DNA from 4 places in the Streptomyces sp. NPDC058371 genome. Region 1 is predicted to be linked to each of the others. Evidence: riboswitches for the same ligand, from Rfam matches in the RefSeq annotation. Region 1 holds a riboswitch; each other region holds the start of a gene.
What was found. Region 1 has a riboswitch for cyclic di-AMP ahead of ACFWM2_RS10885 (C40 family peptidase). Riboswitches for the same ligand answer to the same signal wherever they lie in the genome.
Positions count from the first base shown of each region.

Region 2: linked by a shared signal. The riboswitch ahead of ACFWM2_RS35620 (M23 family metallopeptidase) and the one ahead of ACFWM2_RS10885 (C40 family peptidase) in region 1 are both predicted to bind cyclic di-AMP.
Region 3: linked by a shared signal. The riboswitch ahead of ACFWM2_RS23075 (NlpC/P60 family protein) and the one ahead of ACFWM2_RS10885 (C40 family peptidase) in region 1 are both predicted to bind cyclic di-AMP.
Region 4: linked by a shared signal. The riboswitch ahead of ACFWM2_RS34410 (M23 family metallopeptidase) and the one ahead of ACFWM2_RS10885 (C40 family peptidase) in region 1 are both predicted to bind cyclic di-AMP.

Region 1 is NZ_JBHXJC010000002.1:728,435-735,471, forward strand. Features, by position in the region: gene ACFWM2_RS10875 (ATP-dependent Clp protease proteolytic subunit) at 128-763, shown strand; gene ACFWM2_RS10880 (hypothetical protein) at 771-1,079, shown strand; cyclic di-AMP (ydaO/yuaA leader) riboswitch at 1,418-1,618, shown strand; gene ACFWM2_RS10885 (C40 family peptidase) at 1,622-2,095, shown strand; gene ACFWM2_RS10890 (ATP-binding protein) at 2,400-2,855, opposite strand; gene ACFWM2_RS10895 (helix-turn-helix domain-containing protein) at 3,109-3,966, shown strand; gene ACFWM2_RS10900 (DUF397 domain-containing protein) at 3,976-4,200, shown strand; gene ACFWM2_RS10905 (8-amino-7-oxononanoate synthase) at 4,222-5,355, opposite strand; gene bioB (biotin synthase BioB) at 5,515-6,729, shown strand; gene ACFWM2_RS10915 (adenosylmethionine--8-amino-7-oxononanoate transaminase) at 6,722-7,037, shown strand, end outside.
Region 2 is NZ_JBHXJC010000018.1:49,853-56,889, reverse strand. Features, by position in the region: gene ACFWM2_RS35630 (M16 family metallopeptidase) at 1-1,045, shown strand, start outside; gene ACFWM2_RS35625 (M16 family metallopeptidase) at 1,042-2,430, shown strand; cyclic di-AMP (ydaO/yuaA leader) riboswitch at 2,664-2,823, shown strand; gene ACFWM2_RS35620 (M23 family metallopeptidase) at 2,836-3,600, shown strand; gene ACFWM2_RS35615 (GntR family transcriptional regulator) at 3,825-4,529, shown strand; gene ACFWM2_RS35610 (HPr family phosphocarrier protein) at 4,756-5,037, opposite strand; gene ACFWM2_RS35605 (GNAT family N-acetyltransferase) at 5,260-7,037, shown strand, end outside.
Region 3 is NZ_JBHXJC010000007.1:366,910-373,946, forward strand. Features, by position in the region: gene ACFWM2_RS23055 (DUF397 domain-containing protein) at 1-15, shown strand, start outside; gene ACFWM2_RS23060 (NlpC/P60 family protein) at 168-1,244, opposite strand; gene ACFWM2_RS23065 (hypothetical protein) at 1,774-2,127, shown strand; gene ACFWM2_RS23070 (tellurite resistance/C4-dicarboxylate transporter family protein) at 2,160-3,146, opposite strand; gene ACFWM2_RS23075 (NlpC/P60 family protein) at 3,501-4,655, opposite strand; cyclic di-AMP (ydaO/yuaA leader) riboswitch at 4,663-4,834, opposite strand; gene pcrA (DNA helicase PcrA) at 5,285-7,037, shown strand, end outside.
Region 4 is NZ_JBHXJC010000016.1:188,569-195,605, forward strand. Features, by position in the region: gene ACFWM2_RS34395 (alginate lyase family protein) at 1-723, shown strand, start outside; tRNA gene ACFWM2_RS34400 (tRNA-Met) at 834-907, shown strand; gene ACFWM2_RS34405 (PP2C family protein-serine/threonine phosphatase) at 1,237-2,364, shown strand; cyclic di-AMP (ydaO/yuaA leader) riboswitch at 2,620-2,777, shown strand; gene ACFWM2_RS34410 (M23 family metallopeptidase) at 2,789-3,832, shown strand; gene ACFWM2_RS34415 (aldo/keto reductase) at 3,972-4,919, shown strand; gene ACFWM2_RS34420 (PrsW family intramembrane metalloprotease) at 5,127-6,482, opposite strand; gene trmB (tRNA (guanosine(46)-N7)-methyltransferase TrmB) at 6,549-7,037, opposite strand, start outside.

The sequences.
Region 1 (7,037 bases):
ACACCGAAGTCCCCGTCGAGCCCTCGCTCGGCGGGGATTTCGCTGTCAGCGAGTACCCTCCGACGGCTAACGTACGTCCTGTACATTTTTTACAGATGTCGACCAGTCGATCAAGGAGGCGTGCGCCATGGACAGCCCGTCCGCCCGCTATGTCCTGCCCGAGTTCACCGAACGCACCGCGGCGGGACACCGGGCGCTGGATCCGTACTCGAAGCTTCTCGACGAGCGGATCGTGTTCCTCGGGACACCGATCGACGACACGTCGGCGAACGACGTGACGGCCCAGTTCATGCACCTCGAATATCTGGCCCCGGACCGGGACATCTCGCTGTACATCAACTCCCCAGGCGGCTCGCTGAGTGCGATGACGGCGATCTACGACACGATGCAGTTCGTCACCTGCGACGTGGAGACGGTCTGTCTGGGCCAGGCCGCGTCGGCCGCGGCCGTGGTGCTGGCCGGGGGCACGCCGGGCAAACGCTCCGTACTGCCGGGTGCGCGCGTCCTCCTCCACCAGCCCTCGATCCACGAACCGATCCAGGGTCAGGCGAGCGATCTGGCCATCCAGGCCGAGGAGTTGGTCCGCAGCCGCACAATGCTGGAGGAGATGCTCGCGCGGCACACGGGGCAGAGTCCCGAGCGGGTCGCCGCGGACATCGAGCGGGACAGGATTCTGGACGCGCCGGCGGCGGTGGCGTACGGACTGGTGGACCGCATCATCGCGAGCCGCAAGGACTCGCGCACCGCGCCCGGCGAGAGGTGAACTGCCGATGCTCCCACCCGAATTGCCCCCGCTGCCCGCACTGACGCGCGCCGAGGCCGAGTTGATCGACCGTTACCTCGACGTGGTCGACCTGCTCGGCCGGATCAACCCCGCCCGCCCCGGGGACACCTACCGCGGACTGCGGGCCGCCCAGGCGCTGGTGAGCAAGGCGACGGCACTCCGCGACGCGCTCACCCTGATGCACCAGCGCGGCGAGAGCGAGGTGCACGCGCCGACCCTGGCGCGCGCCCTGCGAGTTCTGGACGGCGAACGCCGGGCCGCTCGCGTCACCGTGCCGCCCGACGCGGAGATCTGACGCGCCCACACCCTCGCCGGCCGCGCACGAGCGCCCGGCGAGGTGTCCGGACCAGGACACAAACGCACCAAACGGTGTACCCCCCAATGGCGTAGACACGCCCCCCTTCAAGGGCCCCCACGACTTGCGCAACGCGCGTATAGCTCGGGCGGAATGAGGCATTCCGCCGCAGGTGCGGGCATGGTCGGCACCCCCAACCCCCGTTCGAAATGGGGGGTGTCCACCCGAACGGGTGAGTGGTGAGTAACCCCACAAATCCCCGGTTCCGTTCGGTTTTTCAGACATCCATGGGTGAAGATCCCTTCCGACGACAAGCCCCCGCCAAAGCGGCGGGGCGATCCGGGCGGACGCCGAGTCCTGCCGCCGCGCGGATGACCGGTCGACAGGAGTGGATCGGCAGGAGTGGAGGACCCAAGCACGACGGGTCGCCGGAACAGTCGTTCCGAGCAGCCCTTGGGGTGAAGCCGCAGCAGCGGCCGGGCAACTTCGCCAGCCCGAATCCGACAGGTCATCCTTCACAGGCGGCTGACGAAGGGTTGCGCATGACTGCGCTCAATCGTGTCCCGTCGCTGTGGACCAGGGCCGGTACGGCCTCGGCTCTCACCATCGCCGCCGTGGGCGGCAGCCTCGTGGTTCCGGGCGTCGCATCCGACGCCGCAGCGGCCACACCTGCGACGAAGGCACTTCAGATCGCGGCATCCAAGAAGGGCTCCCCGTACAAGTACGGAGCCACGGGACCGCGTCGCTTCGACTGCTCCGGGCTCACGCTCTACTCGTACAAGAAGGCGGGCAAGAAGCTGCCTCGTACGGCCGCGGCGCAGTACAACAAGACTCACCATGTCTCGGCCTCGCACCGCAAGGCCGGAGACCTCGTGTTCTTCCACTCGGGCCGGAACGTGTACCACGTCGGCATCTACGCCGGGAAGGGACGGATCTGGCACTCCCCGAAGACCGGAGAGGTCGTGAAGCTCCAGAAGATCTGGACGAAGAGCGTCTGGTACGGCCGGGTCGGCTGATCCGCGTCCGGGGGTGGCGGCCCGTGCCGTCGCCCCCGGAGGGCTGACGCCGCCTCACGGCGACCAGGCCCTCCCCCAGGGGCACCCAGCGCCCGCAGGGCGAGGAACGAGCCCCTGCGCCCGCCGCCCGCGACCTCACCGGTCACGCGAGAGACGTCGCGTCACCCATACGGGCGTACGGAAGCGCCGTTGCGGTCCGGCCGGTCCTGGCGTCCGGCCCTTCCCGTGCTTCCGGTCCCGAGCCGCCGCAGCACACCCGTAGGGGACGTACCCGCACTCGGGCCCTCGTCGGTCGGCCGCGGTGTCAAGGCTCCTGCTGGCCCGCCGTCACCGGCTCCGCGGGGAGCGACCACGGCAGTTGGATCGCGACCGTCTTGCCGCCCTCACGGGTGGGCCGGACGGTCAGCTTGCCTCCGCACTCGGCGGTCAGCCAGCGGATGATGACCAGGCCCCGCCCGTTGTCCTGCTGAACGGCCGCGGGCAAACGTTTCGGGAAGCGCGGATGGCTGTCGGTGACCCCGATGCGCAGGTGCTCGTCACGGTCGAGACAGAGGTCCACCGTGAAGGTGGGCGACTGCCCGAGCGTGTGCTGGACGGCGTTGGTGGCGAGTTCGGACACGATCAGGCGCACGGTGTCGGCGATTTCCGTGTCGCCCGGCAGGCCCCACTCGGCCAGCACGGTGGCGACGTATTTTCGGGCCGCGGAGACCGAGGCGGGATCGCTCGGCAGAGTGACGGATGCTTCCTGGTGATCTGCCATGGCGACGTCGTCCCTTTCCCACGGGACCGGAGTCCGACAACACGGAGCGGATGGTTCGAGTACGGTCCCGGACTTGGTGCTTCGCGCCAGATTGCCATCACTAGGGGCGTCACGGGTGGCGATCCACGGAGATATGCATATATCTGTCGCTCGAAGCGGTGAACTCTCCGACGACCGACCGTATTTGGGCGGGCTCCCTGCTCATCCTCTACCGTCGCCGTGACGGCCGCGTGCCGGGCGGAAGGAGACGGCCATGCAACACGGTCCAGCGGTGCGGCGCCGCAAGCTCGGCGCCGAGCTGCGCGGTCTGCGCGCCGCGGCGGGCCTCACCAGTGGTGAGGCGGCCCGCCTGGTCGGCTGGCACCAGTCCAAGGTGAGCCGTATCGAGACCGGCATCAGCGGAGTGAAGCCGGCCGACGTCTGCCTGCTGCTCGACGCGTACCGGGTGGCGGACCCCGAACTGCGCGAGTTACTGGTCGGGTTGGCCGGCTCCGAGGGAAACGGCCGCCATCACTGGTGGCACGCCTACCGCGGTGTACTGCCGCCCACGTACCGCGACTTCATCAGTCTGGAGTCCCAGGCCAGCGGAATGCGCACGCTGGAGACCTCAGTAGTGCCGGGTCTGTTGCAGACGCGTGAGTACGCCCGTGCGGTGACCCGGGCCGCCGTCGACGGCCTGGAGGAGCGCAAGTTGGACGCGCTGGTCGAAGTACGGCTGGCCCGGCAGGACGTGCTGCGTTCGAATCCGCCGCTGGAACTGACCGCCGTACTGGACGAGGCGGTGCTGCGCCGGACGGTCGGCGGGCGCGAGGTGATGGAACGGCAGCTGGCGCGTCTGCTGGCGGCGGCACACCTTCCTCACGTGCGACTTCAGGTGCTGCCGTTCGCCGCCGGCGCGCATATCGGCATCAGCGGGCCTTTCGTTATCTTCTCATTTCCGAACACAACTGATCTGGACGTTGTTGTTCTTGACCACATGACGAGTAGCCTCTACCTCGAACGGAAAGAAGACCTCCAGGCCTACAGCGAGGCCTTCAACGCCCTTCAGTTCCACGCCCTTTCGCCCAAGGACTCGTTGGACTACATCGCCGCGATACGTGACGGCGCGTAAGGAGGCACCATGTCCGCAATGCCTCGGTACGTAGCTTCCAGTACTTCTCTGCACGGCGTGCACTGGCTGCGCAGCAGCCGCAGCACCGGAATGAACAACTGTGTCGAGACCGCGCGACCAGGACCGGGCCCAGGGGCCGGACTGGTCGCCGTCCGCGACTCGAAGAACAAGACAGGACCCGCCCTGCTCTTCGGCCCCGCCGCCTGGGAGGGTTTCATCGCCGCTCTGAGCTGACCCCCGAGCCCTTCGAACCGTTCACCTCGTACGGCTGATCACGCGTACGGCGTGGTCGATCTGCCCGTCGGTGAGATCCGCGCGGGCGGTCAGCCGCAGCCGGGAGATACCGTCGGGCACGGAGGGCGGCCGGAAGCAGCCGACGGCGAGTCCCGCCGTACGGCAGTCGGCCGCCCACCGGACGGCCCGCTCGGGGGACGGCGCCCGCACGGAGACGACAGCGGCGTCCGGTCGTACCGCCTCCAGGCCCTCGGCCGTCAGGCGGGTGTGCAGGGCCGTCGCCACTTCCCGGGCCCGTGACGCGCGCTCCGGCTCGCGGCGCAGCAGGCGCAGCGCCGCGAGGGCCGCCCCCGCCGCGGCGGGGGCGAGACCGGTGTCGAAGATGAACGTCCGGGCCGCGTTGACCAGGTGGTCGATGACCGGTGCGGGGCCGAGAACCGCGCCGCCCTGGCTGCCGAGCGACTTGGAGAGCGTGACCGTCACGACGGTGTCGGGGGCGCCCGCGAGACCCGCCGCCTGCGCGGCACCCCGTCCGCCGTCGCCGAGCACCCCGAGCCCGTGCGCGTCGTCGACGACGAGTCCAGCGCCGTACTCACGGCAGGCCGCGGCGAGTCCGGCCAGTGGCGCCGCGTCCCCGTCCACCGAGAAGACCGTGTCGGACACGGCGATCGCGGGTCCCTCGTGGGTGCCCAGCGCCTTGCGGACGGCGTCCGGATCGGCGTGCGCCACGACCTGCGTCGTCCCACGGGCCAGCCGGCACCCGTCGATCAGCGACGCGTGGTTGCCCGCGTCGGAGACGACCAGGGAGCCGTGCGGCGCGAGCGCGGTGACCGCGGCGAGGTTGGCGGCGTATCCGGAGGAGAAGACCAGCGCGGACTCGAAGCCGCAGAAGTCGGCGAGCTCGCGTTCGAGTTCGCCGTGCAGTTCCGTGGTGCCGGTGACGAGCCGCGAGCCGGTGGCGCCGCCTCCCCAGCGGTGCGCGGCCTCCGCGGCCGCCCCGGTGATCTCCGGGTGCCGGGTGAGACCGAGGTAGTCGTTGCTCGCGAGATCCAGCAGCGGGGAGTCGGCGGGGCGCGGGCGCAGCGTGCGGACCAGGCCGGCCCGGCGCCGCTGGTGCGCCTGCTCGTCGATCCACGAGAACGGCGATCCGGCCATGCTGGCGCCTCCGGGCCCTGGTGTCGTTTTGTAGGCAGTGCACAGACCCTAGCCGTCCGGCCGGGCACCCAGGATGTGGCAATACCCACACCTCGAACCGTCTCTGTTGTGCAATCTCTCCTTGGCCCGGAGCCGCCGCATAGGCCAGGATCGTGCCTCATGGACCTGCTGAACACGCTGGTGGACAAGGGGCTGCGGCGCGAACTGCCGAGCCGGGACGAAGCGCTGGCCGTGCTGGCCACCTCCGACGACGACCTGCTCGATGTGGTGGCGGCGGCCGGCAAGGTACGCCGGCACTGGTTCGGCCGGCGGGTGAAACTCAACTATCTGGTCAACCTCAAGTCGGGCCTGTGCCCCGAGGACTGCTCGTACTGTTCGCAGCGGCTGGGGTCGAAGGCCGAGATCCTGAAGTACACCTGGCTCAAGCCCGACGAGGCCTCGCAGGCCGCGGCGGCGGGGCTGGCCGGGGGCGCCAAGCGGGTCTGTCTCGTAGCGAGCGGGCGCGGTCCGACGGACCGTGACGTCGACCGGGTCTCGGACACCATCAAGGCGATCAAGGACCAGAACGAGGCCGTCGAGGTGTGCGCCTGCCTCGGCCTGCTCTCCGACGGCCAGGCCGAGCGGCTGCGCGACGCGGGCGCGGACGCGTACAACCACAACCTGAACACGTCCGAGGGGACGTACGGGGACATCACGACCACGCACACGTACGCCGACCGGGTGGACACGGTCCAGAAGGCGCACGCGGCCGGCCTGTCCGCCTGCTCCGGTCTGATCGCGGGCATGGGCGAGAGCGACGAGGACCTGGTGGACGTCGTCCACGCGCTCCGCGCGCTCGACCCCGACTCGGTCCCGGTGAACTTCCTGATCCCCTTCGAGGGCACGCCGCTCGCCAAGGAGTGGAACCTGACGCCTCAGCGGTGTCTGCGGATCCTGGCGATGGTCCGGTTCGTCTGCCCGGACGTCGAGGTCCGCATCGCCGGCGGCCGCGAGGTCCATCTGCGCAGCATGCAGCCGCTGGCGCTGCACCTGGCCAACTCGATCTTCCTCGGCGACTACCTCACGAGTGAGGGCCAGGCCGGCAAGACGGACCTGGACATGATCGCGGACGCCGGGTTCGAGGTGGAGGGCGCGGGCGAGGTGACGCTTCCGGAGCACCGGGTGCCGGCGGGCGCCGGCTGCGGCTCGCACGCGAGCGCGGGATGCGGGTCCGGCGAAGACGCCGGGTGCGGATCGCACGAGGGGGCGGGCTGCTCCCACGAGGGCGGTGGGGTCTGCGGGTCCGCCGCCGCGCCGCAGGTGAACGAGGCGCGTACGGATCTGGTCGCCGTACGCCGTCGCGGCGCCGGAACGGAACTCGCGCCCAATGCCTGACCTGTCCGTGCGCGAGCTGCTCGACCTCGACCGACGCCATGTGTGGCATCCGTACGGTCCGATGCCGGGCCGGCAGGAGCCGCTCGTCGTGGAGTCGGCGAGCGGAGTTCGGCTGCGGATGGCCGACGGCTCGGGCGAGTTGATCGACGGCATGTCCTCGTGGTGGTCGGCGATCCACGGCTACAACCACCCGGTCCTGAACGACGCGGTGCACTCCCAGCTGGAGCGCATGAGCCATGTGATGTTCGGCGGGCTCACCCACGAACCCGCCGTACGGCTGGCGAAGCGCCTTGTCGACATCTCGCCCG
Region 2 (7,037 bases), on a different contig from region 1:
CCACCAGCTGGAGCTCGCGCTCTGGTTGGAGGCCGACCGCATGGGCTCGCTCCTCACCGCGCTCGACGAGGAGTCGATGGAGAACCAGCGGGACGTCGTCAAGAACGAGCGCAGGCAGCGCTACGACAACGTCCCCTACGGCACGGCCTTCGAGAAGCTGACCGCCCTCGCCTACCCGGAGGGCCACCCGTACCACCACACCCCGATCGGATCCATGGCGGATCTGGACGCGGCCACCCTGGAGGACGCCCGCGCGTTCTTCCGCACCTACTACGCGCCCAACAACGCGGTCCTGTCGGTCGTCGGGGACATCGACCCGGAGCAGACCCTCGTCTGGATCGAGAAGTACTTCGGCTCCATCGCCGGACACGACGGCAAGCCCGCGCCGCGCGACGGCTCCCTGCCGGAGGTCATCGGGGAGCAGCTGCGCGAAGTCCTCGAGGAGGAGGTCCCGGCGCGTGCGCTGATGGCCGCCTACCGCCTCCCGGAGGACGGCACGCGCGCGTGCGACGCGGCGGACCTCGCGCTGACGGTCATCGGCGGCGGCGAGTCGTCCCGCCTCTACAACCGGCTGGTACGCCGCGACCGCACGGCTGTCGCCGCCGGGTTCGGCCTGCTGCGGCTCGCCGGGGCGCCCTCCCTGGGGTGGCTCGACGTGAAGACGTCCGGTGACGTCGAGGTCCCGGTCATCGAGGCCGCGGTCGACGAGGAGCTCGCCCGGTTCGCCGCGGAGGGCCCCACGACCGAGGAGATGGAGCGCGCCCAGGCCCAGTTGGAGCGCGAGTGGCTCGACCGGCTCGGCACGGTCGCGGGCCGCGCCGACGAACTGTGCCGGTACGCCGTCCTGTTCGGCGACCCCCAGCTCGCCCTGACCGCCGTACAGCGCGTGCTCTCCATCACCCCCGAAGAGGTGCAGGAGATCGCCAAGGCCCGGCTGCGGCCCGACAACCGCGCGGTGCTCGTGTACGAGCCGACAGCCGCCGAAGAGGCGGAAGCCGCAGCGGCCGCCGAAGCCACCGACGAGGACGAGGAGTCGGCGAAGTGACCGAGCTCGCGAGCATGGAGTTCCACCCGCAGCCCCAGGCCGGCGAGGCCAGGCCGTGGGCGTTCCCGGCCCCCGGGCGCGGCGCGCTCGACAACGGCCTGACGGTGCTGCGCTGCCACCGCCCCGGTCAGCAGGTCGTCGCCGTCGAGGTGCTCGTCGACGCGCCCCTGGACGCCGAGCCGGCCGGTCTCGACGGTGTGGGCACGATCATGGCCCGGGCCTTCTCCGAGGGCACCGACAAACACTCCGCCGAGGAGTTCGCCGCCGAGCTGGAGCGCTGCGGCGCCACTCTCGACTCGCACGCCGACCACCCCGGTGTGCGCCTCTCGCTCGAAGTCCCGGTGTCGCGCCTGCCGAAGGCCCTCGGGCTGCTCGCCGACGCCCTGAGGGCACCGGCGTTCGACGACAGCGAGATCGAGCGGCTGGTCCGCAACCGGCTGGACGAGATCCCGCACGAGACCGCCAACCCGGCCCGCCGCGCCGCAAAGGAGCTCTCCAAGGAGCTGTTCCCGGTCACCTCGCGCATGTCGCGCCCTCGCCAGGGCACCGAGGAGACCGTGCAGGCCATCGACTCGGCGGCCGTACGCGCCTTCTACGAGAAGCACGTTCGCCCCGCCACGGCCACCGCCGTGGTCGTCGGTGACCTCACCGGTGTCGATCTCGACGCGCTGCTCGCCGACACGCTCGGTGCCTGGACCGGCTCGTCCGCCGAGCCGCGCCCGGTGCCGCCGGTGACCGCCGACGACCGGGGCCGCGTGATCATCGTCGACCGGCCCGGCGCCGTCCAGACGCAGTTGCTCATCGGCCGCGTCGGGGCCGACCGGCACGACCGCGTGTGGCCCGCGCAGGTGCTCGGTACGTACTGCCTCGGCGGCACCCTCACCTCGCGCCTGGACCGCGTCCTGCGCGAGGAGAAGGGATACACCTACGGCGTGCGGGCGTTCGGCCAGGTGCTGCGGTCCGCTCCCGACGGCACGGGCGCCGCGATGCTCGCCATCAGCGGCTCCGTGGACACGCCCAACACCGGCCCGGCGCTGGACGACCTCTGGAAGGTGCTGCGCACCCTCGCGGCGGAGGGCCTGACGGACGCCGAGCGCGATGTCGCCGTACAGAACCTGGTGGGTGTCGCGCCCCTCAAGTTCGAGACGGCCGCGGCCGTGGCGAGCACGCTGGCGGACCAGGTCGAGCAGCACCTGCCGGACGACTACCAGTCGACGCTGTACCAGCAGCTCGCCGCGACGGGCACCGTGGAGGCCACCGCGGCCGCTGTGAGTGCCTTCCCGGTGGACCGGCTGGTGACCGTCCTCGTCGGCGACGCGGCACAGATCGCGGAGCCCGTACGAGCCCTCGGGATCGGTGAAGTGAGCGTCGTGACCGCGGAGTAGAGCGACAACTCCCAACGGGCCCAGGTGACTGAAGAGTCGCCTGGGCCCTTCTTTGTCCGTACTTCGGAGTGGCTTGCCCGGACTCGCCCTCAATATGTCCGTATTGATGGGTTGATCATGCATCTGCCCTGTGGCATGCACTACAAAAGCCGTGATCCGTTTGTCGATTGAAAGATGTCCCGTTTAGCGTCAGTCCGGCTGTTCGTCAGGCAGTGCGCCGCGTCCGCGGCACCGGACAGTCATCGCCGAGTCCCCGTACGGCGCGAGCCAGGGGAGCCGGGGACCCATCGCAGTCCCTGGGGTGAATCGGGCGCCCTTCCTGGAAGGGTCCCGTAGGAGACCTTCCTGCTCCGAACCCGTCAGCTAACCCGGTAGGCGAGAAGGAAGGAAAGGACCAGCCCCTTCATGGCGTTCACCCGTGCCACCGGGAAGCACCGTCGTCCGAGCAGGCTCACCCGTACGACCAAGAACGCCGCAGGCGTCGCAGTGCTCACCACCACCGGTGTCATCGGAACCCTGGCCGCTCCGGCATTCGCCGCGGACACTTCCGTAGAACAGACCGGGCTGACCCAGGCCGTCACCATCGGCGACTCGGTCGCCGACCAGATCGACGCGCAGGCCGCCGCCCAGCAGCAGGCGGCCGAGGAGGCCGCCGCGCTGAAGAAGGCCGAGGAGGCCGCCAGGAAGCGCGCCGCGGAGAAGGCCGAGAAGGAGCGCGAGGCCAAGGCCCGTGCCGCCCGCGCCGCCGAGCGCAAGCGCCTCAACACCTTCGTCTCGCCGATCACCGGCTCGTACGTCTCCACGGGCTACAAGACCGGCGGCAGCCTCTGGTCCTCCGGCAGCCACACCGGTGTGGACTTCCACGCCGCGTCCGGCACCGCCGTCCACGCCGTGGGCTCCGGCACCGTCGTGACGGCCGGCTGGGGAGGCGCGTACGGCAACCAGATCGTCATCAAGATGCACGACGGTACGTACACCATGTACGGCCACCTGTCGTCCATCGGTGTCTCCGTGGGGCAGACGGTCACCCCGGGGCAGCAGATAGCCCTCTCCGGCTCGACCGGCAACACCACCGGGCCCCACCTCCACTTCGAGGCCCGTACGACGGCCGAGTACGGCTCGGACATGGACCCCGTCGCCTACCTCCGCTCGCACGGCGTGAACGTCTGACACAGGCCCGCGGGGCGCGCGCACGCGTGCGCCCGGTCGACCGCGTACGGACTTCGAAGGCCCCGGCTCATAGAGCCGGGGCCTTCGCCGTTTCGAACGGTCCGCTGTCCAAAAAATATCCATGGATTCCGGTCCGCCATCGGAAATTCCGTCTCTCTGCAATAGAGTCACTGAACAAGCGTCAATCGACGGCGTTTCGCGAGGATTAAGGCGGAGGTCCGCTCATGCGCATTCCGGCGCACTCGGTATGCACGGCGATCCGTGATGACATCGTCGCGGGTGTCTACGAGCGGGGCGGCCGACTCACCGAGGAACTGCTCGCGCGGCGCTACGGCGTCTCCCGCGTCCCCGTGCGCGAGGCGCTGCGCACCCTGGAGGCCGAGGGCTTCGTCGTCACCCGGCGGCACGCGGGCGCGTGCGTCGCGGAGCCGAACGAGCGGGAGGCCGCGGACCTGCTGGAGATGCGGATGCTCCTGGAGCCGCTGGGCGCCGCCCGGGCCGCACAGCGCCGCACCGAAGCCCACCTCAAGGTATTGCGAGGCCTGGTCAGACTGGGCCAGGAGCGGGCCAGGAGGGGCCACAGCGACGATCTGCGCTCCCTGGGGGGCTGGTTCCACGAGACGCTCGCACAGGCGTCCGGCAGCCCCGCGCTGACGTCCACCCTCGCCCAGCTGCGGCACAAGATCGCCTGGATGTACGCGGTGGAGGCGCCGGCCAACCCGGCGGAGTCCTGGGCGGAGCACGGCGGGATCGTGGACGCCGTCGCGCGCGGCGACAGCGAGCGGGCGCGCGCGATCACCGCGCTGCACACCGAACGGGCGAGCGCGGCGCACCGCCTTCGTTTCCCCGGGCGCGGGGATAGCGGGGACCGCCCGGACCGTGTGAGGACTTCGCAACATCCCGTAAACATGACGGGCCTGCGGCATTAACAAAAGCGCCGTATACAAAGAGGAGTAATTCGCGGGGGATTATTTTTGCTGCCCGCAGAATGGAAAGGCCGAAGGGCTCGACCGGAATACCGGACGAGCCCTTCGATGTGCGTTCGGGACAATCTCTTATGTGGCGTCGGTGGTCGCCACCATTAAGGGAGAAGCCCCCGCGGCGCGCGGCCGCTTCCGCCGGGGCCGTGCAGCCCCGGCGTGAAGTCGAGCGAGCTCAGACGGTCTCGGGAAGCTCGTCGAGCCCCTCGGAGACCAGCTTGGCCAGACGGTCGAGCGCGGTGTCCGCGCCCTCCGCGTCGGAGGCCAGGACGATCTCCTCGCCGCCCTGGGCACCCAGGCCGAGGACCGCGAGCATCGACGCGGCGTTGACGGGGTTGCCGTCCGCCTTGGCGATCGTCACGGGGACGCCGGAGGCCGTGGCCGCCCGGACGAAGATGGAGGCGGGGCGGGCGTGGAGGCCCTCGGCCCAGCCGACGTTGACGCGGCGCTCAGCCATGCGATGCTGCCCTTCAGGTTTTTCAGGGTTGTCTAGACCAGTGTCCCATACGGTGAAGCGTGCCCGGAGCGGGCCTTGGGCCCGGGCCCGGACGGACCTTCGACTCCCCGGGACAACCCCCAGGATGTCTGTGCCGCACACTCCGCGGGTGCCCCCGGGGGGTGTGCGCCACCCCAAGCCTGCCCCGCGCTGTTGTCGTACGCGAGCCGTAGTCTGGGGCGCATGCAGACCTCGTCGGATCGGCACGAGTACCCCGCCCACTGGGAGGCCGACGTGGTGCTGCGCGACGGCGGTACCGCGCGCGTCCGGCCCATCACCGTCGACGACGCCGACCGCCTGGTCAGCTTCTACGAACAGGTCTCTGACGAGTCGAAGTACTACCGCTTCTTCGCGCCCTACCCGCGGCTGTCCGCCAAGGACGTCCACCGCTTCACGCACCACGACTTCGTGGACCGGGTGGGACTCGCGGCCACGATCGGCGGCGAGTTCATCGCCACCGTACGGTTCGATCGCATCAGTGCGGACGGCCGGCCCGCCTCGGCCCCCGCGGACGAGGCCGAGGTCGCCTTCCTCGTGCAGGACGCCCACCAGGGACGCGGCGTCGCCTCCGCACTCCTCGAACACATCGGGGCGGTGGCCCGGGAGCGTGGCATCCGCCGGTTCGCCGCCGAGGTGCTGCCCGCCAACAACAAGATGATCAAGGTGTTCACGGACGCCGGGTACACCCAGAAGCGCAGCTTCGAGGACGGCGTCGTCCGGCTGGAGTTCGACCTGGAGCCGACGGACCGCTCGCGCGCGGTGCAGTGGGCCCGGGAGCAGCGCGCCGAGGCGCGGTCCGTGCAGCGGCTGCTCGCGCCGGGCTCGGTGGCCGTGATCGGCGCGGGCCGCACACCCGGCGGCGTGGGCCGCAGCGTCCTCGAAAACCTCCGTGCCGCCGGTTTCGCCGGGCGGCTGTACGCGGTGAACAGGGCCCTCGAGGGGAAGGAGCTCGACGGGGTCCCGGCGCACCGCTCCGTCCGCGACATCGCCGAGCCCGTCGACCTCGCGGTCGTCGCCGTTCCCGCACCGCTGGTGCCCGAGGTCGTCGCGGAGTGCGGTGAGCACGGAGTGCAGGGCCTCGTGGTCGTCTCCGCCGGGTACGCGGAAAGCGGCCCGGAGGGGCGCGAGCGCCAGCGCGAGCTGGTGCGCCAGGCGCGGACGTACGGCATGCGCATCATCGGACCGAACGCCTTCGGGGTCATCAACACCTCACCCGACGTGCGGCTCAACGCCTCGCTCGCGCCGGAGATGCCGCCGCCCGGCCGGATCGGCCTGTTCGCGCAGTCCGGCGCGATCGGGATCGCGCTGCTGTCCCGGCTGCAGCGGCGCGGCGGCGGGGTCACCGGCGTGACCGGCGTGTCCACCTTCGTCTCGTCCGGCAACCGCGCGGACGTGTCCGGCAACGACGTACTCCAGTACTGGTACGACGACCCGGACACCGATGTCGCCCTGATGTACCTCGAATCCATCGGCAACCCGCGCAAGTTCACCCGGCTCGCCCGGCGGACCGCGGCGGCGAAGCCGCTGGTCGTGGTGCAGGGCGCACGGCACGCGGTCACTCCCCAGGGGCATGCCGTACGGGCCACGCGGCTGCCGCACGCGACCGTCTCCGCACTGCTGCGGCAGGCCGGCGTGATCCGGGTGGACACGATCACCGAGCTCGTCGACGCGGGCCTCCTGCTGGCCCGCCAGCCGCTCCCGCGCGGCCCCCGGGTGGCCATCCTGGGCAACTCGGAATCATTGGGGCTGCTCACGTACGACGCGTGTCTGGCTCAGGGGCTGCGGCCGCTTTCCCCGCTGGATCTGACGACGGCGGCCTCGGCCGACGACTTCCACCGCGCGCTGGCCCGGGCGCTGGCCGACGACACGTGCGACGCCGTGGTCGTGACCGCCATCCCGGCGGTGGGGGAGGAGTCGGCGGCCGACGAGGCCCTGGCCGAGGCCCTGCGCTCGGCCGCCGC
Region 3 (7,037 bases), on a different contig from region 1:
GCCCGCAGCGTCTGACGCTTCGCCGCTCGAGCGTGCCGCGGCTGGGAAGCCGCCATTACGGAGCCTGGCGGGTATTGCGGGTTCGGTGTGCCGCTGTTGACCTTGACGGGGTGATCTGCACGGTCGCCGCGGCGGCTGGTTGAGCCGCCCCGGGGCCTGAACTGCCCTCACCCCACCCGAGCAGCTCCCGCGAACGGCATCTGGTCGATGGGTGCCAGGCGTACCGGAGCCGACGGGTTCGGGGCGTGGATCATCTGGCCGTCGCCCACGTAGATGCCCACGTGGCTGATCCCGGAGTAGAAGAAGACCAGGTCCCCCGGGCGGAGTTCGGAGCGGGAGATGCGGCGGCCCGCGTTGATCTGGGCGTAGGTCGTACGAGGCAGCGAGATGCCGGCGGCGCGGTACGCGGCCAGGGCGAGCCCCGAGCAGTCGAAGGCATCGGGGCCGGTGGCACCCCACACGTAGGGGCTGCCGAGCTTCTGGTAGGCGTACGAGACCGCGGCGGCCGCACGGGAGTTGGGCGCCGTGGCCGAGCCGGAGCCGGACGGGGGCGCGCCCACGTCCCGCGCCGAGGAACGCGACGCACGATCGGCGGCCGTACCCCCGCCGCCGCCCCCCGCGAGCTGCGCACGCTGCTCGTCCGTTAGCCGGGACAGCAGCTGTCGCGCCTCGCCCAGCTTCCCGGTGATCGTCTTTTTGTGCCGTTTCAGCTCCGCCTGGCGGGACTTCAGTGCGGCGAGTTCGACGTGGGCGGCTCCGCGCAGCTGCTCGATCTCCCGCAGCTGCTTGCGTACCCGCCCCACGGCCGAGGCCTGCCGGCTGCCGGCGCGCTCGGCGAAGGCGGCGCCGTCGAGGTACTGCTCGGGGTCGTCGGAGAGGGCGAGTTGCACCGCGGGGTCGAGGCCGCCGCTGCGGTACTGCGCCGTGGCGATCGAACCCAGCGCGTCCCGCGCCGTGTTGAGCCGGTCCGTCTTGCGCGCCGCCTCGTCGCGCAGGGTGTCCAGCCGCTGCTCGGCCTTGCCGGCCTTCTCCTTGGCCCCGTTGTACTTCTCGGTGGCGACCTCCGCCTCCTCGTACAGCTGGTCCACCTTGGCCTTGACCTGCGCCGGGGAGAGCTGGGGCTCGGCGTGTCCCGTGCCCTCGAAACCGGTTGCCGTCGCCGCGCCTGCCAGGGCGATGGTGGCGGCGGTGCGGGCAGTGTTGCCGCCGAGCGAGCGCTGTCTGGGCTTGCGGTGCGCTGCCACGAGGGCCCACATCCTTCCAAGAGACTTCCGTACGACCGCCGGAGCAAGATCGCCCGGCGGTTACGCGTCCGGCGGCGTCCCGCACAGGGGGAGCGGGCCGCCGCCGGATTCCTTCCTGGCGGTGGTGGCCGACGGCCGCCCCTGGCCCGGGCGGTGGTGGGAAGCCGGTCACCTGGGAGAGGACGCTAAACCTGAGAGTGATGAGTCGGTAACGCTATGTACGGAAGTGGCGTGAGTGGGTCGACGGGTGTCCGTATGTGACCGTGATCCCGGCCGACCGCCGCCGACTTGACGCGATGCGCTGACCGAAGCGGCGGTTTCCGGCCGGCCGGGCGCGCGCCGGTGCTATGAGGCCGAGGGAGTGGCCAGCCCGGCGACAGCCGACTACTCCGGCGGAGGGCGGGTGACTACCGAGGGCCGGTGACGGCGGAGGGCGGGTGACAACCGAGGGCCGGTGACGACGGAGGACCGGTGACAACCGAGGGCCGGTGAATGATGCCTCCGGGGCCCCCGATTAGGCTCCGGCCCCATGGACGTACTCATCCATCTCTTCGTCGGCCTGCACATCATCGGGATCGCCTCCCTCCTCGGCGGGTTTCTCACCCAGATGAAGGCGATGGGCCGGGGCACGGCCCGGTTCGTCCCCGCGATGCTGCACGGCGCGCTCACCATGCTGGTCACGGGGTTCGTGCTCGTCGGCCTGAACCAGGCCGACGACAACTCGCTCAACAACATCAAGCTCGGCGTGAAGCTGGCCCTGCTGATCGTGATCCTGGGGCTCGTCTATGTGAAGCGGGACGAGGAGAAGGTCGAGAAGGGTGCGTTCGGGCTGGTCGGCCTGTTGACCACGGCGAACATCTTCATCGCGGTGCTCTGGACCTGAGGTCATCCGGCAGCTGACGGTACGCGGTGCCGTCAGCCGGACCGGCCGGCACGGACCGAGTGCGCGGCCTGCGCCGCGACCGCCAGCCAGGCCGCCATCGCGATCCACAGCAGCACCTGCCCGGGCCCGCGCAGCCACGGAACGTCGACTGCGGTCGACACGGACAGCGCCGCCACCGCGGTCATCCCCATCGGGAAGACGCTCGCCCAGCGCCGTACGTCGTAACGGGGCCGCGGCCACCGCAGCTCGGCCGCCGCCAGGACGCAGTACCAGGCCAGATCGAGCACGAGCAGCGCGACCGTCACGGTCCGCAGGACGCTGTTGTCGCCTTCGCTCCACAGGACCGGGCCGCCGTGGCCCGACACGGACAGACCCGCCTGCCCCGCGGTGACGAGCTTCGCTCCGGCCAGCGCCGAGATCGCCAGCGCCCCGCCTGCCACCCAGTGGTCCCCGGCGCCGCGGGCGACCTGCCGGGGATCGAAGTGCCACAGTCCGGCCGCGTAGAGCGCGAGCCCCAGCCAGAACAGCACGAGCGCTGCATGGGCGAGCCACGCGCTCCCCACGGCCACCGCAAGCGCCGCCCCGAGTACGGCGAGCCCCTGCGTGGCCACACACCCGAGGAACACGGCTCCGGGCATACGAGGCCCCCAGTGCCGTACGACCAAGGCGAGCAGCCCCGGCCAGAGCACGGCAGCCAGCGCGAGCAGTGCCTCGGCGAGGCCCTGCCACCCGAGCGCCGAGAAACGCGCCCCCAGCACCGTGGTGGCCGCGACGGCCGTCAGCGCGGCCGGCGTCCCCGCCTCCGCCAGCCACCGCTCCCGTTCCCGTACGAGCCGTGCCAGGAAGTCCGCGGCCAGCGCCAGCCAGGCCGCGCAGGCCAGGACAAGAGCGATCCGGGACAGGGTCTCGTAACCGGTGAGATGCAGCCCGATCGAGAGGATGCCGGTCGCCATGACGGCGGCACCGGCGGCGGGCGGGCGCTGCGCCCACCAGGTGAGGAGCGGGGAGGCGCCTGGCATGCGGCCGATGCTAGGGAGCTGCGCGTCTTGCGCACGCGGGGCGCGCAGGGCGCGAGCGCGCGGAGCGCGAAAACCGCCCGCACGCCCGCGTGCCTACTTCCCCGCACGCCCGCACGCCCTCTTCCCCGCACGCCCGGTCGACTGGTCTCGCGCGGCTCTCTCGCCTCGCGCGCCCCCCGGTTGCGTACCCCCCGAGGTGCGCGCGCCCAGCGTGCAGGCCGCTCAAGCCGGCGCGTGCAGTCAGAAACGCGCCCCCTGGGGCGTCACGGCCTCACGGCGTCTCGCTTCCCGGCCTCACGGCTCACGCTTCCCGGCCTCACGGCGTCTCGCTTTACGGCCTCACGCTTCCCGGCCTCACGCCGGCCGCACCACGCTGTGGATCGGCATCGTGTCGCCCGCGTAGTAGATCGACTCCTCGCGGACGTACGTGCCGGGCTTGGGGGCGTGGATCATCATGCCGTTGCCTATGTAGAGGCCGACGTGGCTGATGTCGTCGTAGAAGAAGACGAGATCACCGGGCCTGATGTCGGAGACGGGGACCGTGGTGCCCGCCTTGACCTGGTCCCAGGTGGTGCGCGGGAGCGTGACGCCGGCGGCCCTCCAGGCGGCCAGGGTGAGGCCGGAGCAGTCGTACGAGTCCGGGCCGGTCGCGCCCCAGACGTACGGCTTGCTGACCTGGGCGCGGGCGAAGGCGATGGCCTTGTTGGCCTTCGTCGCGTAGGCGGCGTCGTCGGCTGAGGTCCCGGAGCCGGCCGAGCCGATGCCCTGCTGGGTGGCCTCCTGCCGGCGCTGCTTCTGCTCGGCGGCCTGCTTGCGGGCCAGCTCCTCGGCCTTGCGCTTGGCCTCTGCCCGCTTCCTCTCCTCGATCGCCGCGAGCCGCGTCTTCTCCTCGGCGGTCAGCTTCGACAGCATTTCGCGGGCGTCGGCGAGCTTCTGCTGGACCTGCGCCTTGGTCGACTTCAGCGTGGTCTGCGACGTGGACAGTGCCTGGAGGCTCTCGGAGGCCTCCTGGCGCTTCTTCGTCGTCGCGGCCTGCTCGGTGGCGTAGTCGTCGACGGCCTGCTTCTGGCGGCTGGTCAGCCGGCTCATCAGCTGGGTCTGGTCGAAGTAGTCCTGCGGGTTGTCGGCCAGCAGGAGACTCGCGGTGTCGGGGGCGGCGGCCCCGGTGCGGTACTGGGCCGCGGCGAACGTGCCCAGCTCATCCCGCGCGGAGTTGAGCTTCTCGGTGCGCTGGGCCACGTCGTCCAGGAGGGTGTCGACGCGCTTGCGCTGCCTGGAGGTCTTCTCCTTGGCCCCGTTGTACTTCTCGGTGGCGGCCTCGGCCTGGTGGTAGAGGTCGTTGACCTTCTTCTCGACCTCTTCGAGGCTGGGCTTGGGGTCGGCCGACGGCGCGGCGTTCGCCGTCTGCGAGAGAAGGGCTACGGAGGTGAGGGCCGCCGTGGCGAGGCCCGGGGTCCGTATGCCCGCTACGCGCGTACCCGTAGGAGGCCATTTGCGATGCGACGCCAAGAGAGGCGACTCCTTCCATCGTCCGCTTACCGAGTTAGCTGTCGGGTTCGGGCGGACGGTTCGGAAGGGTTGCCCTACGGTCCTTGCCCGACAAGGCGGTTGGACCGATTCACCCCGGGATCGTTGGGTCCCCGGCTCCGGCTGCCGCGGGGGCGCACCGGACTCAGCGGAGGCCGCGCCGGCCCGGCGATGTTCGCCGGTGAGGGTCGGGCGGCCTGACCGGCACGTTAGCCAACTCGTGTGACTTCTGTGAAGGTTGATGGGCGATATGCCCGATACATTTTCGTGACCTTCGCCATGGTCGCCGGACGGTCCGGTCAATCCGGAGGGGTCTGGGGCGAGTTGTCCGGGGTGAGGGGTTCCGCTTGCTGTGCGCCGCCGGGTGGTCGACCGCCGCTCGGCCTCGCGTGGGCGACCATTCGATTCCACTTACTGTGCGGAGTCGATAAGTTACGGATGGCAAGGGTGGGCTGGGAGGCCTCGGAAGAGGCTCGGACGCGCCGGGACGAGGCCGGGACGAGGCCGGGATGAAACCGAGCTGCCCACCACCCCGCCCCGCTCCGGGAAAGCCGGCCGGATTTCCGGGGTGGCCGCGGGTTGTCAGTAGGGCGGCCTAGACTCGGAGAGCGATGAGCAGCCTCTTTGACGACAGCTTCCTGGCGGACCTCAAGCCCTCTGCGGCCCACGAGGAAGAGCCCCCGCCGCCGCCCGAGGACGGGACGGCCGAGCCGCTTCCGGACGACCTGTTCGGCGGCCGTTTCGACGTGCCGCAGAGCCGAGGGGGGTCCCCCCGATCGAGCGAAGCAGAGAGCGCGGGAGGGTATTACCGCGACGGCGCCCCACGCCCCCCGGTCGACCCGGCCACGCTCCTGGACGGGCTGAACGAGAACCAGCGCGCGGCCGTGGTGCACGCCGGCTCCCCGCTGCTCATCGTGGCCGGCGCCGGCTCCGGCAAGACGCGCGTGCTCACGCACCGGATCGCGTACCTGCTGGGCGAGCGCCATGTCCACCCCGGCCAGATCCTCGCGATCACGTTCACGAACAAGGCCGCGGGCGAGATGAAGGAGCGAGTCGAGCACCTCGTCGGCCCGCGGGCGAACGCGATGTGGGTGATGACCTTCCACAGCGCCTGCGTCCGCATTCTGCGCCGCGAGAGCAAGAGGCTCGGCTTCACCTCCTCCTTCTCGATCTACGACGCGGCCGACTCCAAGCGCCTGATGGCCCTGGTCTGCCGCGATCTGGACCTCGACCCCAAGCGCTTCCCGCCGAAGTCCTTCAGCGCCAAGATCTCGAATCTGAAGAACGAGCTGATCGACGAGGAGGACTTCGCGGCGCAGGCCGCGGACGGCTTCGAGAAGACGCTCGCCCAGGCGTACGCGATGTACCAGTCCCGGCTGCGCGAGGCGAACGCCCTCGACTTCGACGACCTGATCATGACGACGGTCAATCTGCTCCGCGCCTTCCCGGACGTCGCCGAGCACTACCGCCGCCGCTTCCGCCACGTACTGGTCGACGAGTACCAGGACACGAACCACGCGCAGTACGCGCTGGTCCGCGAGCTGGTCGGCCCCTCGGGTGGCGAGCGACCCGAGGACGTGCCGCCCGGCGAGGAGGACCTCGGACCCGCCGAGCTGTGCGTGGTGGGTGACGCCGACCAGTCGATCTACGCCTTCCGTGGCGCGACCATCCGCAACATCCTCCAGTTCGAGGAGGACTACCCGGACGCGACGACGATCCTCCTGGAGCAGAACTACCGCTCCACGCAGACGATCCTCAGCGCCGCGAACGCGGTCATCGAGCGCAACGAGAGCCGCCGCCCCAAGAACCTGTGGACCAACGCGGGCGCGGGCGCGCGGATCACTGGCTACGTCGCCGACACGGAGCACGACGAGGCGCAGTTCGTCGCCGAGGAAATAGACCGTCTCACCGACGCGGGCGACGCCAAGGCCGGCGACGTAGCGGTCTTCTACCGTACGAACGCCCAGTCCCGTGTCTTCGAAGAGATCTTCATCCGCGTCGGCCTGCCGTACAAGGTCGTCGGCGGCGTCCGCTTCTACGAGCGCAAGGAGGTCCGGGACGTCCTCGCGTATCTGCGCGTGCTGTCGAACCCGGAGGACACGGTCCCGCTGCGCCGCATCCTGAACGTGCCCAAGCGCGGCATCGGCGACCGCGCCGAGGCCATGATCGACGCGCTCTCGCAGCGCGAGAAGGTCAGCTTCCCGCAGGCGCTGCGCCGCGTCGACGAGGCGTACGGGATGGCGTCCCGCTCGACGAACGCCGTGAAGCGGTTCAACACCCTGATGGAGGACCTGCGGACGATCGTGGAGTCCGGCGCGGGCCCGGCCACCGTCCTGGAGGCGGTACTGGAACGCACCGGCTACC
Region 4 (7,037 bases), on a different contig from region 1:
TCGCGGGCCGCCGAGCTCGTCCGGTACACACCGGGCGCGGGCTGGCCGGCCGACCGGGTGGAGCGGTTCCGGACCATGCTGCGCACCGCCTATCTCCCCGAAGTCACCAAGAAAGTCCCGGACTTCAACGGCAACTGGGACCTGGCCATGACCGACGCAGCCATCGGGATCGCCGTCTTCCTCGACGACCACCAGGCCTTCGACGACGCCCTGGAACGGTTCCGCCAGCGCGTGCCCGCCTACTTCTACCTCCAGAAGGACGGGCACGTGCCGCTCACGCCGGTCGGCAGCACCGTCGACACCCCGCAGAAGATGACCACGTACTGGTTCGGGCAGCAGCGGTACATGGACGGGGTCGCGCAGGAGACCTGCCGGAACTTCAAGCACGTGGGGTACTCCCTCGCCGCCACCGCCCATATCGCCGAGACCGCCTGGCACCAGGGCGTCGACCTCTACCGCGACGTCAAGGACCGGCTGAAGGCCGCGCTCGACTTCCACGCCAGGTACCAGATGGGGGAGGCGGCGCCCGCGTGGCTGTGCGGCGGGAAGGTCGACCGGAACATGGGGCCCGACGTGGAGGTCGCGCTCAACCACCTGGAGAACCGGCTCGACGTGCACGTCCCGGCCGCCCACAAGCTCGTCGAGCAGACGCGCCCCGCCGGCACGGACGATCTGTTCGTGTCCTGGGAGACGCTGACCCACGCGGGCAACCCGGCCGACTAGACGGCCCCGGGCCTCCCGGTGCCGGTGGGCGGAATACGCCCGGTGAAGGCCGGTGCACGTCAGCGTGTGTGCGAGGGGTCCCGCGCATGGCGTACAGTGGTGTTTACCGACGCGGGGTGGAGCAGCTCGGTAGCTCGCTGGGCTCATAACCCAGAGGTCGCAGGTTCAAATCCTGTCCCCGCTACTCAAGGCCAAGGGCCGGAACTCAGATCATTGAGTTCCGGCCCTTGGTGTTTGCCGTGAGGGTCCGATCAGGGTCCGGCGCCTGTGCGGCGGTCGTGTGGGGGTCCGATCAGGGTCCAGCGCCTTGTGCGGCGGTCGTCATCCGGTCGGCCCTCAGCGGTCGCCGCCCGCCCCCGCGCCGGGAAACCTGGACGGGTGGGGCAGCAGGGAGGTTCACAGCGGCCGGAGGAAGCGTCCGGCGGGGCCGGCCGCCGGGAACCGTCCCGTGAGGCCGGGGATCCCGTTCTCGACGGGTACGAGCGGGCCGGGGGTCGGCTGCCAAGCGATCCCGTGCCCGATCCGGGGCTCGGGGACAGTCCCCCGCCGGCCCCCGCCGAGCCCGCCACCCGGCGCATCTCGCGAGCCCGCACCTTCGTCCGGGCGCTGCCCGCGCTGCTCATCGTGGTCGGGGTCTTCTACGACTACTTCACGCCCTCGGACTTCACCGCTGTTCCCCTCTTCACCGCGGCGCCGCTGGTCGCCGCGCCCCTCTTCTCGCTGCGCGGCACGATCCTCACCGGGCTCGGTGCCCTCGTGGCCGTTCTCACCATCCGCATCAGGCTCGGCATCGCCCTGAACGTCGATGCGGTGACCGAACTGGTCACGGTGGCGACCGTCGCCGTCCTGGCCGCCCTCATCAACATCCTGGTCCGGCGCACCGACGAGCGGCTCGCCTCGGCCCGCGAGATCGCCGAGGCCGCCCAGCGCGCCGTACTGCCGCGGCCGGCCGAACGGATCGGCGGGTTCGAGTTCGCGGCCCGGTACGAGGCGGCGCAGGCCGACGCGTTCATCGGCGGCGACCTGTACGCGGTGCAGGACTCCCCGCACGGCGTACGGCTGGTGGTGGGTGACGTCCGGGGCAAGGGCATGAGCGCGGTGGCGGCCGTCGCGGTGGTCATCGGATCGTTCCGGGAGGCGGCCGAGCACGAGTCGACGCTGGAGGCGGTCGCCCAGCGACTGGAGCGGGCGCTGGCGCGCGAGGGGACCCGGCGCGACGGACTCGACGCCTTCGAGGGGTTCACCACGGCCGTCCTCGCGGAGATCCCGCACGGCGACGGCGTCGTACGCATCGTCAGCCGCGGCCACCCCCCGCCCCTGCTCCTGCGCGCGGACGGCACGCTGCGCACCCTGGAGGCCACGGAGCCCGCGCTGCCGCTCGGGCTGGGCGAGTTGGGCAGCCTGCCCGACCGCGCGGAGGAGGCGACCTTCCCGAGCGGGGCCACGCTGCTCTTCTACACCGACGGGCTGTCGGAGGCGCGCGACGAGCACGGGGAGTTCTACGATCCGGCGGTGCGGCTGGCCGGACGGGTCTTCCCCGGGCCCGACGCGCTGCTGGCGGCCCTCACGCGGGATGTGCGGCGGCACACGGGCGGCGGGACGACGGACGACCTCGCGCTGCTCGCCGTACGCCGGCCATGAGCGTCGTACGCCCTGTCCCTGATCGTTGTCACCAGGGGTGACCGGCTGACGCCCCTCCGCATAACAACTGACGAACCGTCAATTGAACTGGGGTTTATGAGGCGTGGTCAACTCGCCCGTTTTCCGCCCCTCATGACCCGTAAGTCCAGGCGGAAGACGTTAATGATCAGTCCGAACAGCTTGGAATCCGTAGCCCGGGTCTATTAACGTTCGATAACGCAGCGCGGTCGTCACAGCCGTCACAAGAGTCGGCTCCGTGCGCGAGCGCCGAATCCCGCAAGGGAACCGGGGAACCACCAACTTGGGGTGAATCGGGCGTCTTTCGCAGTGGATCACACTGTGGTTGACGCGCGTAGGAGACCTTCCTGCTCCGAACCCGTCAGCTAACCCGGTAGGCGAGAAGGAAGGAAAGGAGCGCGCCCACGTGGCGTCCAACCGGCCTGCACAGCCCACCTCGTTCGCGCCGACCGAGCAACAGAGCGACACCTTCGGCTACGGCGGCGGCACCGACGAGGGGCCCTGGGAGGAGTGGAATCCCACCGCGGATTCCGTCCGTCCCGTCCGCGGCCGGCACCGCGTCTCCAAGCAGCGCGGCGGAGGACTCGCCCGCAGCTCCACCGTTCTGGGCGTCGGCGTCATCGCCGCCGTCGGCGCGGGTGGCATGGCCACCGCGCAGACCGGCAAGCCCCCGGTGTCCATCTCGATGCCCGACCTGTCGTCGGTCGCCACCTCGGCCAAGGCCCTGATATCCGACGGCGAGGCCCCGGCGAAGGGCTCCGCCACCCCGCTCACCAGCGCCGGTCTGACCACCGACGACACCGCGCAGGGCACCACCGACGCGGGCGAGGCGCTGCGCGCGCGGATCATGCAGCAGGCCGAGTCGCAGCAGGACCAGGTCGACAGCGCGGCCCAGCGGGCCGCCGAGACCGCCGCCGTGAAGAAGGCCGCCGCCGAAGCGTCCAAGACGCAGGACGAGGCGAAGGCCAAGGCCGCTGCCGTCAAGAAGAAGGCGGAGGACGAGGCCAAGAAGAAGGCCGAGGCAGAGCGCCTCGCCAAGCTGGCCAAGAGCTACTCGCTGCCCACCTCCTCGTACACGCTGACCTCGCGCTTCGGCGAGGCCGGAGCACTGTGGTCCTCCGGGTACCACACCGGCCTCGACTTCGCGGCTCCCACGGGCACGCTGATCAAGGCCATCCACAGCGGCACCATCACGGAAGCGGGCTGGGCCGGTTCGTACGGATACCGCACGATCCTGACCCTCGACGACGGTACGGAGCTGTGGTTCTGCCACCAGTCCTCCATCAGCGCCAGCGTGGGACAGAAGGTGGCCACGGGTGACGTCATCGGGCGCGTGGGCGCGACCGGCAACGTGACCGGGCCGCATCTGCACCTCGAGGTGCACCCCGACGGCAACCCCACCGGAATCGACCCGATGGCCTGGCTGCAGAGCAAGGGCATCAACCCCTGACAGGTCCGGCACCCGGCACGCCTGACAGCTCTCCGGTGTGAGCGCCTCGGCTTCGTACGCGAGGCGCTCCACCCGTTTCGTACGGCTTTTCCGCGGCCTTGCGGAATACATGGCTCCGCCACCGGTGTTGCTGTGCAACATGACTTCTCTTCGCAAGCTGGGCCCGTCCGAGCTCGAGGTCTTCCCGCTCGCCCTCGGCGGCAACGTCTTCGGCTGGACCGCCGACGAGACGCAGTCATTCGCCGTACTGGACGCCTACGCGGCCGCGGGCGGCAACTTCGTGGACACCGCCGACACGTACTCCGCCTGGGTGCCGGGCAACACGGGCGGTGAGTCGGAGACGATCATCGGCAAGTGGTTCGCCGCGCGCGGCAACCGCTCCGACGTCGTCCTGGCCACCAAGGTGGGCTCTCACCCCGACTACAAGGGGCTGGCCCCGGACAACGTGCGGGCCGCCGCCGACGCGTCGCTGCGCCGGCTGGGCACGGACTACATCGACCTCTACTACACGCACCGCGACGACCCCTCGGTCCCCGTCGAGGACATCATCGGCACGCTCGACGAGCTGGTGCGGGCGGGCAAGGTGCGGGCCATCGCCGCTTCCAACATCTCGCCCGAGCGGCTCCAGGAGTCCCTGGAGTTCTCCGACCGCGAGGGCCTGGCGCGGTACGTCGCCCTCCAGCCGGAGTACAACCTGGTCTCGCGCGAGACGTACGAGGGTCCTCTCCAGGAGGTCGCCTCCCGCTCCGGCGTGGCCGCCGTCCCGTACTACGCGCTCGCCTCCGGCTTCCTCACCGGCAAGTACCGGCCCGGTACGACCGTCGACTCCCCGCGGGCGGGGGGCGCCGGCAAGCACCTGGAGACGGAGCGCGGGGTGAAGGTCCTCGCGGCCCTCGACGAGATCGCCCAGACCCATGACGTCCCGGTCGCCACGGTGGCGCTGGCCTGGCTCGCCGCCCAGCCGACGGTGGCCGCGCCGATCGCCTCCGCGCGGACGGTCGAGCAACTCCCCGCGCTGCTCGGTGTCGCCGACCTGACCCTGACGGACGGGGAACTGACGACGCTGACGACGGCGTCGGCCCAGTAGGTCCGTCTCGCGGGGGCCTTTTCCGCGGGGGACGAGGGCGTCTTTTCCGCCGGGGCGGGGCGTCTTTTCCGCCGCGGGGCGGGGGCTTCCTTGGCCCCGCGGGCCGGGACCTTTCTTGCGCTGCCGGGGCGGGAGTTCATGTCCGCCGCGACGGCGATCAGCCGTGACGGCGTTGTCCGGCGGTGCCGTACCCCCGTACCCCCGTATCTACGACCGGTACGGGTTGTACGCGGGATACGCCGCCGCCGGATCGGCATAAGGCGCCCCGCCCGGATAAGGCGTCGCCGACCCGGTGTACGGCCGGCCGTACAAGGGCGTATACATCGGCCACGGCGGCAACGCGACCGGTGCCGTCGCCCGGGCCGCGTACGCCAGGGCGGGCCGGGCCACCTCCCGGCGCCGCCACAGCTCGTGCAGCAACTCCCGTTCCCGGCCGCCGAAATCGGCGCCCGCACGGCCCCGGCGCGCGCGGTGCCGCAGAAACGCGAGCGAGGTCGCGTACGCCTCGTACTCGGCGACAGAGCGCGCGGCGCCCTTGCCGAAGTGCTGCCTGGCGTAGTCGCGGGCGAGCCGCCGCGCCCGCATGGAGCCGAGCACGAACGGCTCGGGCGGGGCCAGCCACCCGGCGACCGCGTATGAGGGCAGTTCGGCGCGCACCGTGCGCAGTTCCCGCTGCCGGGTCCAGATGACGAGCCAGGTGAGCAGCCCGAACGTGGGCACCATGAAGGCCGCGTACACGGCGAAGAACCCGTACTCCCCGAAGGACGACGAGCCGTTCCAGACGGCGTGCATGCCCATGGCGAGCAGCAGCCCGGACAGCGGCAGGAGTACCCGGCGCAGCTGCCGGCCCTCCGGCGACAGCGCGGCGATGCCGAAGCCGATGCCGGTCAGGACGGTGAACAGCGGGTGCGCGAAGGGCGACATCACCACGCGTACGAAGAAGGTGGCGGCGGTGACGGAGGCGAGCCCGCGCTCGCCGCTGAGCTGGTCGGTACCGAACGCGGTGCCGAGGTAGAGGATGTTCTCGGTGAAGGCGAAGCCGGTGGCGGTGACCCCGGCTATGACCACTCCGTCGACGATCCCCGTGAAGTCCCGTCTGCGGAAGAGGAAGATCAGCAGTACGGCCGCGGCCTTCGCGGACTCCTCCACGATCGGCGCTATGACGGTCGCGCCGAGGGTGTCGGCGCTGGACGGGTCGGCGGTGGCGGTCGCTATCCATTTCGTCGCGAAGCTGTTGGCGACGATCGCTATCAGCGCGGCGGCGCAGGCGCCCCAGGCGAACGCGAAGAGCAGGTTGCGCCAGGGGCCCGGCTCCACCCGGTCCAGCCAGCGGAACGCGGCCATGAGAAGCGGGACGGGCAGCACGGCCAGGCCCAGGCCCACCAGGAAGCCCTCGGTGCCGGTCTGTTGGCGGACCAGGGCGAGGATGACGAGGCCGGAGAGCGCGAGCAGGGTGATCAGCGCCCCGTAGCGGACCCACCTGCGCTGCCACCAGTGCGCGTGCCGCAGCGCACCGCCGGCGGGACCGCCGGGGTGCGTCGGGTACGGGGGACAGGTGGCCACGGCATTGACCCTAACGAGGGAGGGACGCTGCCTGCGACGGTGCCTGGTGGGGCCCGGGGGCCCGGCTCAGTCGCCGGCAGACGGCTGGTCTCGATGCTGTACGCGGCGGAAGAGCAGGTCATTCACCACATGACCCTTCTCCAGTCCCTGGCCCTCGAAACGGGTCAGCGGGCGGAAGTCGGGACGTGGCGCGTATCCGCCGTCGGTCCGGGTGTTCTCGAAGTCCGGGTGGGCGGTCAGCACTTCGAGCATCTGTTCGGCATACGGCTCCCAGTCGGTCGCGCAGTGCACGAGGGCACCGGGCCGGAGGCGGGTCGCGGCGAGCGTCAGGAACTCGGGCTGGATGAGGCGGCGCTTGTGATGCCGCTTCTTGGGCCACGGGTCGGGGAAGTACACCCGCAGTCCGCTGAGTGACTCCGGCGGGAGCATCTCCCGGAGCAGGATGATCGCGTCGCCGTTGGCGACCCGGATGTTGGACAGCCCGCTCTGGTCGGCCAGATTGAGCAGGTTGCCCTGCCCCGGGGTGTGCACGTCGACGGCGAGGATTCCGGTCTC